DNA from 3 places in the Kluyvera fluvialis genome. Region 2 is predicted to be linked to each of the others. Evidence: predicted binding sites of a transcription regulator. Region 2 holds the regulator's gene; each other region holds the start of a gene.
What was found. The regulator PurR, encoded in region 2, represses purine synthesis genes. The targets are predictions, from matches to a motif close to CANGCAAACGTTTGCNTG.

Region 1: the regulator PurR is predicted to act here: its motif matches at 1,768-1,785, upstream of purM (phosphoribosylformylglycinamidine cyclo-ligase).
Region 3: the regulator PurR is predicted to act here: its motif matches at 1,266-1,283, upstream of tusA (sulfurtransferase TusA).

What each region holds. Positions count from the first base shown of each region.
Region 1 covers NZ_AP046142.1:1,418,635-1,423,407, reverse strand. The annotation lists gene AC6I4B_RS06850 (6-phospho-beta-glucosidase) at 1-651, opposite strand, end outside; gene bglK (beta-glucoside kinase BglK) at 664-1,554, opposite strand; gene purM (phosphoribosylformylglycinamidine cyclo-ligase) at 1,842-2,879, shown strand; gene purN (phosphoribosylglycinamide formyltransferase) at 2,880-3,521, shown strand; gene ppk1 (polyphosphate kinase 1) at 3,771-4,773, shown strand, end outside.
Region 2 covers NZ_AP046142.1:2,393,460-2,398,232, reverse strand. The annotation lists gene AC6I4B_RS11440 (MFS transporter) at 1-1,089, opposite strand, end outside; gene cydH (cytochrome bd-I oxidase subunit CydH) at 1,250-1,339, opposite strand; gene AC6I4B_RS11430 (hypothetical protein) at 1,323-1,502, opposite strand; gene purR (HTH-type transcriptional repressor PurR) at 1,633-2,658, shown strand; gene punR (DNA-binding transcriptional activator PunR) at 2,677-3,588, opposite strand; gene punC (purine nucleoside transporter PunC) at 3,700-4,773, shown strand, end outside.
Region 3 covers NZ_AP046142.1:309,991-314,763, reverse strand. The annotation lists gene zntA (Zn(II)/Cd(II)/Pb(II) translocating P-type ATPase ZntA) at 1-401, shown strand, start outside; gene AC6I4B_RS01475 (hypothetical protein) at 402-1,034, shown strand; gene tusA (sulfurtransferase TusA) at 961-1,206, opposite strand; gene AC6I4B_RS01465 (7-cyano-7-deazaguanine/7-aminomethyl-7-deazaguanine transporter) at 1,388-2,053, shown strand; gene AC6I4B_RS01460 (DcrB family lipoprotein) at 2,127-2,684, shown strand; gene arnF (4-amino-4-deoxy-L-arabinose-phosphoundecaprenol flippase subunit ArnF) at 2,759-3,157, opposite strand; gene arnE (4-amino-4-deoxy-L-arabinose-phosphoundecaprenol flippase subunit ArnE) at 3,157-3,495, opposite strand; gene arnT (lipid IV(A) 4-amino-4-deoxy-L-arabinosyltransferase) at 3,492-4,773, opposite strand, start outside.

The DNA.
Region 1 (4,773 bases), 970 kb from region 2:
CGCCACCAGCTCGTAGTGCGCCGCCTGGTACATAACCGGCTCACGATCTTCACCCGGTAGATATTTCAGGCCAGAGTTGGTAAACGGGGCAAAATCTTCGTGGAAGTTTGCCTGGTTATTGATTTCGTTAAACGTCATCCAGTACTTCACTTTGTGCTGGTAACGGGTAAATACGGCTTTGGCGAAACGCACAAAAAACTCGATAAGTTTACGGTTGCGCCAGCCGCCGTACTCGGTCACCAGGTGATACGGCATTTCAAAGTGCGACAGGGTAATGACCGGCTCAATGCCCAGCTTCAGGCACTCATCAAACAGGTCATCGTAGAATTGCAGTCCCGCTTCGTTTGGCGTCAGTTCGTCACCGTTCGGGAAAATACGCGTCCAGGCAATAGAGGTACGGAAGCATTTGTAGCCCATTTCGGCAAACAGTTGCAGATCCTCTTTATAACGATGGTAGAAGTCGATCGCATCATGGTTGGGGTAGTTTTTCCCGGGCAATACGCCATCGGTAATTTCGCGCGGCACGCCGTGCGCGCCTGCGGTCATGACATCCGCGACGCTTGCGCCTTTTCCGCCTTCCTGCCAACCGCCTTCCAGTTGATGTGCGGCTACCGCCCCGCCCCAGAGAAACCCAGCTTTAAATCCAGACATATCTTTCCCTCGTTAAACAGTAAGTTGTCGCTGCGAATAGTGCTGATTAAAATGGTATACCGCGCCAATCAGCCCAGCGTCATTGCCGTGGCTGACGGTATCGATGTAGTCGGCTATGCCGAACCAGGCCAGATGCTCACGCATCAATGCCAGGAACCCCGGGCGCTCAACAATGCCGCCGCCGATTAAAATAGTCTGCGGGTCGAACAGGTTGACCAGGTTATAAAGCCCCGTTCCCAAGCCGTTGAAAAACTCCGCCACCAGCCGCTGGCAAATAGCATCACCGGCATCGAAACGGTCGAAAATTTCTTCGCCGCTCACCTCGTCGAGCGGTTTGCCGATATGTTGCGCGTAGCGATAGCGCAGGACGCGCAACGTGCAGTTTTCATTCATGGTATAGCGGCGAACGTCACGCCCACCGGGGCTGGCCGTTTGCATATAACCGAACTCGCCTGCCCGAAAACGCGCGCCGTGAACCAGTTGGTTATTACAGAAGATAGCGCCGCCAATACCGGTTCCGACGGTTAGCACCAGGAAGTTAGCCATTTCAGCACCTTTGCCCAGCCAGCGCTCGGCCAGCAGGACGCAGTTGGCGTCGTTTTCAATGGCGACGGGAAGACCAGTACGCTCTTCAAGCCAGTCTTTAATGGCAAAGTTATCGAATTTACGAATGGCCCCACCCATTTCGATAAAGCCGGTGTGCGGGTTGACGTAGCCCGGCGCGCTGATGGCGACACCGCCACATTCTGGGTGGGCGGCAATCCAGGCCTCGATAGCGGCGAGAATTTGATCGCCATCGCTGTCGCTAATGGATTGTTTGCCTTTTTCCAGCAGTTCACCGTTTGCGGCGACTACGCCCATTTTTAGCGCCGTACCCCCAATATCAAAGGCAGCAATCTTCATTCCCTTCGTCCCTTCTGGCCGTTGTAAATACTGTTATTTGGTGTTCCGCCACAAAAACAGAAACCGGTTTCAGTGCCATGATGTGGATTCAACGGAATGGATGCAAGGACAAGAATGTACCCGGTTTCATTTTCGTGAGCAGTATCATATTTGACCAATTTAATCGCTGAAAAAGCAGAAAAAACAGCGCACAAAAAATGGGAGCAGATTAGGCTCGCAAACGTTTGCCTGGACTGATAGAATTGCGCCGATTTTTCTTGCTAACGCAAACGCGTGGAGACTTAGCAGTGACCGACAAAACCTCTCTCAGCTATAAAGATGCCGGTGTTGATATTGACGCAGGAAACGCTCTGGTTGACCGAATCAAGGGGACGGTAAAGAAAACCCGTCGCCCGGAAGTGATGGGTGGATTAGGTGGGTTCGGCGCATTGTGTGCGCTGCCGCAAAAATATCGTGAACCGGTGCTGGTTTCCGGCACTGACGGCGTTGGCACGAAACTGCGTTTAGCCATGGACTTAAAGCGCCATGACACTATCGGTATCGACCTCGTCGCAATGTGTGTGAACGACCTGGTCGTTCAGGGCGCTGAGCCGCTGTTCTTCCTTGATTACTACGCTACTGGCAAGCTGGATGTAGACACCGCCGCGAGCGTTATCAATGGTATCGCCGAAGGCTGTCTGCAGTCTGGTTGTTCACTGGTTGGTGGCGAAACCGCCGAAATGCCAGGGATGTATCACGGTGAAGATTACGACGTGGCAGGTTTTTGCGTCGGCGTGGTCGAAAAATCAGAAATTATCGACGGCAGTAAAGTGGCTGACGGCGATGTGCTGATTGCGCTGGGTTCTAGCGGCCCGCACTCTAACGGCTACTCGCTGGTACGCAAAATTGTTGAAGTCAGCGGTTGTGACCCGGAAACCACTCAGCTGGAAGGCAAATCATTGGCTGATCACCTGCTGGCTCCCACCCGCATTTACGTGAAATCGATTCTCGAACTGATTGAGAATATGGATGTTCACGCCATCGCCCACCTGACCGGCGGCGGCTTCTGGGAAAATATCCCGCGCGTCCTGCCGGATAACACCCAGGCCGTTATTGATGAATCCTCCTGGCAGTGGCCTGCTATCTTTGACTGGATGCAGGATGCCGGTAACGTGAGCCGTCACGAAATGTACCGCACCTTTAACTGCGGCGTCGGTATGGTGATTGCGCTGTCCGCCTCGCAGGCCGACAAAGCCATTGCACTGATGAACGAAAAAGGTGAAAACGCGTGGAAAATCGGCTATATCAAAGCCACTGATTCCGAACAGCGTGTGGTCATCGAATAAATGAAAAATATCGTGGTGCTGATTTCCGGCAACGGCAGCAACTTGCAGGCGATAATTGATGCCTGTGAGCAAAAAAGGATTAATGGCACCATTCGAGCAGTTTTCAGCAATAAGGCCGATGCATTTGGCCTTGAGCGGGCGCGTGAAGCGGGTATTCCTCAACATGCGCTGGCGGCTAGTCAGTTTGCCAGCCGGGAAGCTTTTGACCGCGAACTGATGCACGAGATTGACGCCTATGCGCCAGATGTCGTGGTGTTGGCAGGCTATATGCGTATTCTGAGCGCTGAGTTCGTTCAGCATTATCAGGGGAAATTGCTCAACATCCACCCTTCTCTGCTGCCGAAATATCCTGGTTTGCATACCCATCGTCAGGCGCTGGAAAACGGCGACGCCGAGCACGGCACATCGGTGCATTTTGTCACCGAGGAGTTGGACGGCGGGCCGGTCATTTTACAGGCCAAAGTGCCCGTTTTTGACGGCGACGACGAAGAAGAGATCGCCTCCCGAGTGCAGGTTCAGGAACATGCCATTTACCCATTGGTGGTCGGCTGGTTCCTCGATGGTCGTCTTAAAATGCAGGATAATCACGCCTGGCTCGACGACATCAGGCTGCCTCCGGCAGGCTATGCGGCGGAAGAGTAACATCACGTTACAGCATATTGCGAAAGGGCCACTATGGCCCTTTTTTTATGTCCTTTCGCCATCATCTCGGGCGATTGGAAACGACAAAAAACGCTTATATATCAAAAGTGATAGCGAAAATATAATTATGTGAAATAGGATAACTGTCATACTTAGCTGACACAGTTGGACATCGTCTGGTAAAGCTAGCAATATAAATAGTGAGACGACTTTGCCGCGTCCCGTGAATTAACCGGAGTGTGAGTAGTAATGGGTCAGGAAAAACTGTACATCGAAAAAGAGCTGAGCTGGTTGTCATTCAACGAGCGTGTCCTCCAGGAAGCGGCAGATAAAACCAATCCGCTGATTGAGCGTATGCGTTTTCTGGGGATCTACTCCAATAACCTGGACGAATTCTACAAAGTCCGCTTCGCCGAGCTTAAGCGCCGTATCATTATCAGCGAAGAACAGGGCACGACCACGCATTCCCGTCACCTGCTGAGCAAGATTCAAGCTCGTGTACTCAAGGCCGATCAGGAATTTGATAGCCTGTATAATGAGCTGTTGCTGGAAATGGCCCGCAACCAAATCTTCCTGATTAACGAACGCCAACTGTCCGTAAACCAGCAAAGCTGGCTACGTCACTACTTTAAACAGCATTTGCGCCAGCACATTACCCCGATTCTGCTGAATCGGGAAACAGACCTGGTGCAGTTCCTGAAAGACGATTACACCTATCTGGCGGTGGAAATTATTCGCGGCGATGAAACCAATTACGCGCTGCTGGAAATTCCCTCGGACAAAGTCCCGCGCTTCGTCAACCTGCCGCCAGAAACCCCGCGCCGTCGCAAGCCAATGATCCTGTTGGATAACATTCTGCGCTACTGCCTGGACGATATTTTCAAAGGCTTCTTCGATTACGACGCCCTCAATGCTTACTCGATGAAAATGACCCGTGACGCCGAGTATGATCTGGTGCACGAAATGGAATCGAGCCTGATGGAGCTGATGTCCTCCAGCCTGAAACAGCGACTCACCGCAGAGCCAGTACGCTTTGTTTATCAGCGTGATATGCCAGACGCGATGGTGGAAATGCTGCGCAAAAAGCTGACGATTTCTCGCTACGACTCGATTGTGCCCGGTGGTCGTTATCATAACTTTAAAGACTTCATCGGCTTCCCGAACGTGGGCAAAGCCAATCTGGTCAATAAACCGATGCCGCGCCTGCGCCATATCTGGTTTGATAAATTCCGTAACGGCTTCGATGCCATCC
Region 2 (4,773 bases):
CGCCCCCATCACCGGCACAAAACTGTAACCCAGGCCGCCTGAAATCACCGCCCCACCGGCCACAGCCCCCAACGCGTTACCCAGGTTAAATGCCCCGATATTGACCGATGACGACAGCCCCGGCGCTTCGCTGGCAACGCGCATCACACGCATCTGTAACGGTGGTACAACCGCAAAGGTCGCTGCGCCCCAAATCACCATACTCACCGCCGCACCAATTTCGGTACGTGCGAGGAATGGGATCGCCAGCATGATAAGCATCAGCAGCAGCAAGAAGCCTTTCAACGTGCCGCTCACCGAACGGTCGGCAAATTTGCCGCCAAGATAGTTACCGATGGAGAAACCAACGCCAATCAACACCAGCATCAGCGTGATAAAGCCGGATGACGCGTCGGTTATCGTGTGCAGCACCGGAGAAATATAGGTATAGAGGGTAAACATTGCCCCTGCGCCCAGAACGGTGGTTAACAGCGCCGAAAGCACCTGCGGGCGCACCAGCACCGCCAATTCACGTTTAACATCCGGTTTTTCACCCGCGCCGCCTTTCGGCAGTGACAGCCACAGGCTAATCATCGCAATCACGCCCAACCCCGCCGTTGCCAAAAACGACATACGCCAGCCAATAGTTTCGCCAAGCCAGGTCGCCGCCGGAACGCCGCCGATATTGGCGATAGTCAGCCCCATAAACATGGTCGCGACCGCGCTGGCCTGTTTGTGTTTGGGCACTACGCTTGCCGCCACTACCGAACCTAAACCAAAGAATGCGCCGTGGTTAAGGCTGGTAATAATGCGCGATAACATCAATGTGGTGTAATCCGGCGACAGCGCCGAGAGCACATTACCGAGGGTAAATATCGCCATCAGGAAGATAAGCGCATTGCGTCGCCCACGGTGCGATAACAGCAGCGTCATCAACGGAGCACCCACCATCACCCCAACCGCATAAGCGCTGATCAACATTCCCGCAACGGGAATTGAGACATCCACACCCTTCGCAATTACCGGCAAAAGGCCCATCGGGGAGAACTCGGTAGTGCCAATGCCAAAAGCCCCAATGGCGAGCGCCAATAATGGGAAATTAATTTTCATGCCATAACTCCGGTTAGCCGCATCGAGAGTGCGACATCAATATGATGTTAAAAGCATGACATTAATCACAGAAAAGCAGAAGCGTACAAAATAGCAAAAGATTATTGCTTATTTGCTAACAATCGGATGATGAGGGAGCGGCAGCCCCCTCACAGGGGAATTAATGCAGGATGGCAGTGAACGCTGCGGCGACAATCAGCGCAAGCGTTACAACGGTAGTAGAGAGCGACAGCTTAAGTTCGGTACTCATCAATTTTTCTCCTTTTTATTGCTACAGCAAAACTGACCTTACTCATTTTTGCACAGTTAATCATAAAAATCTTCACAGATTTAGCAGGATGTTTGTTTTTGCTCTTCCACTTTGCGTCAAGATAGGCCAAAATTCGACGCTTATTTAAAAGCGTACCGGCCATTGACCCCCTCCTGTCGTCCTGTATCGTTTTCCCGGCGAATCGCAATTCACAAATTGCGCCAGGGTGTGTGAAGGCAAACGTTTTCCTTTCGATTTTTTCAGGGGCAGGCCAGGGTCTGGAGTGAGATGGAATGGCAACTATTAAAGATGTAGCGAAGCGCGCAAACGTTTCCACTACAACCGTATCACATGTAATTAACAAAACGCGTTTTGTCGCCGAGGAAACGCGTGAAGCGGTCTGGGCGGCGATTAAAGAGTTGCACTACTCGCCAAGCGCCGTTGCCCGTAGCCTGAAGGTTAATCACACCAAATCCATTGGTTTGTTAGCCACCAGCAGCGAAGCGGCCTACTTTGCCGAAATTATCGAAGCCGTTGAGAAAAACTGCTTCGAAAAAGGCTATACGCTGATTCTGGGTAACGCGTGGAACAACCTGGAAAAACAGCGCGCCTATCTGTCGATGATGGCGCAAAAACGCGTAGATGGCCTGTTGGTCATGTGCTCTGAGTATCCAGAGCCTCTGCTGACGATGCTCGAAGAATATCGCCACATCCCAATGGTGGTGATGGACTGGGGCGAAGCCAAAGCCGACTTTACCGATTCGGTAATCGATAACGCCTTTGAAGGCGGCTATATGGCTGGCCGTTATCTGATCGAACGCGGTCATCGCGATATCGGCGTGATCCCAGGGCCGCTGGAGCGCAACACCGGCGCCGGGCGTCTGGCGGGCTTTATGAAAGCGATGGAAGAGGTACAAATCAACGTACCGGCTAACTGGATTGTACAAGGCGATTTTGAGCCAGAATCCGGCTATCGCGCGATGCAGCAAATTTTGTCGCAGCATCCTCGCCCAACCGCTATCTTTTGCGGTGGCGATATCATGGCGATGGGCGCGCTGTGCGCCGCTGACGAAATGGGGCTGCGCGTGCCGCAGGACATTTCGCTGATCGGTTATGATAATGTGCGTAACTCGCGCTTCTTTACCCCAGCGCTGACAACCATTCACCAGCCGAAAGATTCGCTTGGTGAAACAGCCTTCAATATGCTGATGGACAGAATTGTCAGCAAGCGCGAAGAGTCACAGTCGATTGAAGTCCACCCGCGTCTTATCGAGCGTCGCTCGGTTGCCGATGGTCCTTATCGCGATTACCGTCGTTAATCGCTTTTTGCGGATGCCCTACTCGGGCGTCCGCAGCCACTCTTGATTTAACGTTTCACTGTCGCCCAAATATTCCAGCAACCAGCTTAACGCCGGAGAAGCATCGCTTTGCTGCCACGTCAGGCAACAGGCGGCATCCTGGAAAGGGTTTTCCAGCTCCAGCGCGACCCATTCACCGCTTTCCAGCCACGGTTGCGCCACGTGCCCCGGCACCATCGCCACACATAACCCCGCCGAAATACAGGTTTCTGATGATGCCCAATCCGGCACGACCACCCTTTTTTGGTTATCCAGCAGCCAGGTTGTCCGTTTTGGCAACGAGCGCGAGGTATCTTCGCGCACCAACGATGGCCAGTTGCGCAACACATCGTCGCTCAATGGCCCCGTCATTTTCGCCAGCGGATGCGAGCCAGACACCACGCAGTGCCAGTTGAGCATCCCCATATCACGAAAGGCAAAGCGCCCCCCGACAGGAATCGCCTGCGTTGCGCCGATCGCTAACTCCACGCGACCGTCAGCTAATGCATCCCACACGCCGTTGAACACTTCCTGGTACACAATCAGCTCAACGTCGCTGAAATGACGATAGAAATCGACAATCAGTTGCCGGGTGCGCTGTGGCTTGACGATGTTATCCACGGCAATCGCCAACTGCCCGCGCCAACCATTCGCTATCTGCTGGCACTGCTGACGGGTGATCTGCATTTTTTTGATAACAGATCGCCCTTCTTTTAAAAACCATGCTCCGGCTGGCGTCAGTTCAACGTCACGATGGCGACGTTCAAACAGCGGCACAGCAAGCCACTCCTCTAACTGACGTACCGTGTAGCTTACAGCAGAAGGCACACGGTGCAGCTCCTGTGCGGCAGCGCTGAAACTGCCGTTACGCGCAACTGCATCAACCACTTCCAGCGAATATTCAGACCACATTTTCTGCCTGCAAAAATTTTGAATCCATGACTCAAATATTAGCGTTTCACAAGCTCGAATGCACTCTCTACACTCAGCGACTCTGTTCACTAACAATAAAAAGGGCGATTTATGCAACCTGGGAAAGGTTTTTTAGTTTGGCTCGCAGGGCTTAGCGTGCTGGGCTTTCTGGCCACCGATATGTATCTACCTGCATTTGCTGCCATCCAGCAAGACTTACAAACCCCAGCGTCTGCGGTCAGTGCCAGCCTGAGCCTGTTCCTCGCCGGTTTCGCAGTAGCACAACTACTGTGGGGGCCGTTGTCCGACCGCTACGGGCGCAAGCCCATTTTGCTGACGGGGTTAACCATTTTCGCTATCGGCTGTCTGGGGATGCTGTGGGTGCGCGATGGCACTACGCTGCTGGTACTGCGCTTTGTTCAGGCGGTAGGCGTCTGTGCGGCGGCAGTCACCTGGCAGGCGATGGTCACCGATTACTATCCACCGCAGCGCACTAACCGTATTTTCGCCACGATTATGCCGCTGGTCGGGCTGTCTCCGGCACTGGCGCCTCTGCTGGGCAGTTGGTTGCTGGCGCATTTCGACTGGCAGGCGATTTTTGCCACGTTGTTTATCATCACGTTGGTGTTGATGCTGCCTGCCCTGCGCCTGAAACCCGCGCACCACAATGCGACGTCCAGCGAAGAAAAACTGACCTTTATGCGCCTGCTGCGCAGCAAAGATTATCGCGGTAACGTGCTGATCTACGCCGCCTGCTCCGCCAGTTTCTTCGCCTGGCTGACCGGTTCGCCGTTTATTCTGCATGATATGGGCTACAGCCCAACGGTGATTGGCCTGAGCTATGTGCCGCAAACCATCGCGTTCTTAATCGGTGGTTACGGCTGCCGCTCGGCGTTGCAAAAGTGGCAAGGTTCGCAAATGCTGCCGTGGCTGTTGGTGGTGTTTGGTTTAAGCGTCATCGCAACATGGGCCGTTGGCCTGGCGGAAAATGTCTCGCTGACCGCCCTGCTCATTCCGTTCTGCCTGATGGCAACGGTTAACGGCGCTATTTACCCGATTGTGGTCGCCCAGGCGTTGAAGCCATTCCCACAGGCCACCGGGCGCGCGGCAGCGCTGCAAAATACCTTACAGTTGGGGCTGTGCTTCCTGGCAAGCCTTGCCGTCTCTACGCTTATCGCCACACCA
Region 3 (4,773 bases), 2.1 Mb from region 2:
CCAATCTGCTGCCTGCCGATAAAGTAAAAGAGGTGACCGCGCTTAACGCACAAGGGCCGCTGGCGATGGTCGGCGACGGCATCAACGATGCTCCAGCGATGAAAGCGGCGGCGATGGGTATTGCGATGGGCAGTGGCACAGACGTCGCACTGGAAACCGCCGATGCCGCGCTGACGCACAACCGTTTAACCGGGCTGGTGGAGATGATTCGCCTGGCGCGCGCCACCCACGCCAACGTACGGCAGAATATTGCCATCGCGCTGGGGTTAAAAGGGATTTTCCTCGTCACCACCCTGCTGGGCATGACCGGATTGTGGCTTGCGGTGCTGGCTGATACCGGAGCAACGGTGCTGGTAACGCTGAACGCGCTGCGGTTGTTGCGTGGGAAGTTTAGCGCCTGATTGCCGGATGGCGGCGTAAACGCCTTATCCGGCCTACAAACCCACGTAAATGTTGACCTACAAACCTGCGTAGGCCTGATAAGCGCAGCGCCATCAGGCGGAACGGTGCAGATTGCCGGATGGCGGCGTAACGCCTTATCCGGCCTACAAACCCACGCAAATGTTGGCGTACAAACCTGCGTAGGCCTGATAAGCGTAGCGCCATCAGGCGGAACGGTGCAGATTGCCGGATGGCGGCGTAACGCCTTATCCGGCCTACAAACCCACGCAAATGTTGGCCTACAAACCTGCGTAGGCCTGATAAGCGCAGCGCCATCAGGCGGAACGGTGCAGATTGCCGGATGGCGGCGTAACGCCTTATCCGGCCTACAAACCCACGCAAATGTTGGCCTACAAACCTGCTTAGGCCTGATAAGCGCAGCGCCATCAGGCAGAGCGGAGCAGATTGCCGGATGGCGGCGTAACGCCTTATCCGGCCTACAAACCCACGCAAATGTTGACCTACAAACCTGCGTAGGCCTGATAAGCGTAGCGCGATCAGGCACTGCGTTTGACGAGATTAATGACTCTTACGCAGCAGATACTGATACGGCAAAGACTCGGTTTGCTGGGCAATTAACTCATGCTCCATAAAACGGCAAAAACCGGGAATATCGCGCGTCGTCGCGGGATCGTCGGCAATGATCAGCAACGTTTCACCCACTGGCATCGTGCGCACCGTTTTGCGTACCATCATGACAGGTTCTGGGCAGCGCAGCCCTTGCGCGTCTAACGTATGGTCGGGGTTGGAGAACAAATCGGTCATTATCATCTCATCGTCAGAAAAAACGGCATTAGTTTACGCTGACATTATCGCAACGCAACAAGGTTAACGATTGCGCGAAAATCAACCATTGCAATGAAACGCGAAAGCAGTATCATTCCGCCCCTGCAATAGGTTTGCAGATTATTGGGTTCCCTCACCCCAACCATTAAAAAGGTACAATATGACTCCCTTTACATCCGCACAGCGCCGTCACGCGCTGGTTTGGCTATCGCTATTTCATCTGCTGGTGATCACTTCCAGCAACTATTTGGTGCAGTTGCCAGTTTCCATTTTTGGCTTCCACACCACTTGGGGCGCATTTAGCTTTCCGTTTATCTTCCTCGCAACCGACCTGACCGTGCGTATTTTTGGCGCGCCGCTGGCCAGACGCATCGTTTTCGCGGTGATGATCCCAGCACTCGCTATCTCGTACGTCATCTCGGCGCTGTTTTACATGGGCGAATGGCAAGGTTTTGGCGCGCTGACGCACTTTAACCTGTTCGTTGCCCGTATCGCCGCCGCCAGCTTTATGGCCTACGCGCTGGGGCAAATCCTCGACGTCCATGTGTTCAACCGTCTACGTCAGAGCCGCCACTGGTGGCTTGCGCCGACGGCATCGACACTGTTCGGTAATATCAGCGATACACTGGCGTTCTTTTTCATCGCCTTCTGGCGCAGTCCAGACCCATTCATGGCCGCACACTGGGTGGAAATCGCCCTGGTGGACTACAGCTTCAAAGTGCTGATTAGCATTATTTTCTTCCTGCCGATGTACGGTGTGTTGTTGAATATGCTATTGAAAAAACTGGCAGATAAATCTGATTTGTCAGCAATCCAGCCAGGTTAAACGCGCCTTTAAACGGTTGTGTTAAGATAGGCAGATGAGCCGCTCATGGCTATTTATCGAAAGGAAGATGTCAATGCGCAAATTGGTGAAATATGCTGGTATTGGCCTGCTGGTGATGGGGCTTGCAGCCTGCGACAACAGCGACAACAGCACTCCAGCACAGGGTTTAGCCGCCGCTAGCGATGCAACCGGACAGGCAATCAGCCTGTTAGACGGCAAGCTAAGCTTCACGCTGCCTGCCGGTATGACCGACCAAAGCGGCAAGCTGGGTACTCAAAGCAACAACATGCACGTCTACTCTGATGCCACCGGCCAGAAAGCGGTCATCGTTATCGTTGGCGACAGCACCAATGAAGATTTAGCCGTAATGACAAAACGCCTGGAAGACCAACAGCGCAACCGTGACCCACAACTGCAAGTGGTGACCAATAAAGCTATTGAGATCAAAGGCCACACGCTGCAACAGCTCGACAGCATTATCTCTGCCAAAGGGCAGACTGCTTATTCTTCTGTCGTGCTCGGCAAAATCGAAGACAAGCTGTTAACTCTGCAAGTCACGCTGCCAGCGGATAACCAGCAGAAAGCGCAGACCGAAGCAGAAACAATCATCAACACCCTGGTCATCAACTGATTTAGCGTGATGATGAAACGGCCTCTCGCGTGATAACGCCAGAGGCCGTTTTTTTAGCCGCAATATAAGAGCGTTTACTTTGGCAACGAAGGAGCGGTTTTTTTTGTCGGCCAGAAGATGGTTATCACCCCGGCGATAATGACGGCAACCCCCAACAGACCGCGCCACGAGAACGGTTCATGCCAGCCCGGCAGCCAAATAGCCGCCAGCCAGACTATCATGTAACTCAGGCTCAGTAAGGCGTAGGCTTTTGCCAGCGGCAGGCGCTGCAAAGCGAAGAACCAACAGGCCATAGAGGCCACATAGCCCAATAACCCCAGCAGCAGCGCCAGTGTGCCGTCACCGAAATGCAGCAGATGCAGCAACAAGGCCAATGGCTGTTCCGCCGACGGCAATGTCGTCATCGCCGCGCGCAGCGTTAGCTGGGCGGCGCTCACCAGCACCACGCTCATTAATGCCCAGACAAGCCCCATCAGACGCTGCTCCCCAGTAACATAATGCCGACGATAATCAACGCCACGCCAGCCCAATGGCGGCGGCCCACCGGCTCATGCCAGAAAGTGCGCGCCGCCAGCGTCACCCACACAAAGTTCAGGCTAAGCATTGGATAAGCAATGCCGACCGGAATCTGCTGCAACACCAATAGCCATAGCAGCATTCCCAGCCCCAGTAGCGCCAACGCCAGACCAAGCCAGATCAACAAATGGCGACCACGCCGCCCTTGCGCAGCCGGGCGCGTGGCCTGTTTTTGACACAGTTGCCCGCCGCAGCTCAGCAAGCTGGCGAGCAGCAGACAGGCCCAGGTGATCATTGCGGACGGTACTGAATAAACGCGGTGCGGCCCATCACATACACCTCATCAGGTTTAGGAAGCGGGAGATCGGCCACCCGAATGTCACGCGGCAGTAGCAGGATCAGGGAAATCGGCCCCTGCTGACGATGCGCCTCCAGCCATTGCGGGAAGTCGGCATTCGACACAAAGCGGTTTTGCGCATCGGGATAAGAGAGGCCATATTTTAGCTCCCCTTTCTGGGAGTACAACATGATGTCATCGCGTTTCAGTTCCCACGCCAGCCCAGCGGCAACCCCCACACTGTTGCTCAGCACATAGCGGCTGGGCGTCAGCGACTCGCTCACAATATCCACCAGGAACTGCGGCTGTTTGCTGTCGGTCACTCGGTCGGGGATCGCAAACCCGACCAGCAGCGCCAACCCAAGCGGGCAGCACGCCGCCAGCACCCAGCGTTGAGCATCTTGCTTGATAGACAGCCAGCCCATTAGCGCCCAGACAAAAAACGCCACCGCCGCCAACATGCATTTATACAGCTCGATTTGCATCCATACCGGATGCTTCATCGGCCCCCACGGCGACACCACCAGCACGGCAATCAGGCCGACAACACCAAATACAATGTTGATGACCCCGTTCGCACGCAGCACGCGCACACTGGTTTTCGCGGCGTCAACGGCGTAGCGCGCCATCAGCATGGCCAGCGGAGCAAAGCACGGCAGAATGTAAGTGGGCAGTTTGCCTTTCGCGATACTGAAAAACAGGAACGGCATGACAACCCAGCCCAACAGATACAGCGCGCTGCGCTTATCACCGCGATCGCGCCAGCCGAACTTCAGCGCACCGGGCAGCAGCGCCAGCCACGGCAGGCTACCGGCAATCAGGAACGGGATGTAATACCAGAACGGCGCTTTGTGTTGGGCATCGCTCTGGGCAAAACGCTGAATATGCTCAACCCAGAAGAAATAACGCCAGAAATCACCTTCACGCGCGGCAATCGCCAACCCCCACGGCAACACGGTCAGCACACACACCAGCACGGACAGCCAGCCCCAGATCAGCACTTCTCGCCAGCGTTTTTGGCTTATCACCCACGGCAGTACGCCAATGACGGGCACTGCCAGCGCGAGAAAGCCTTTGGTCATAACACCCATGCCGCAGGCAACACCCAGCAACAGATAGCCGACGAATTTACCCCGCTTCTCGGTGGCTTGCGCCGCCACCCAGAAGCTGAACATCGCCAGCGTCATCCACAGGGTAATCATTGGATCGAGCACCGCGTACGAGCCAATACCGTAA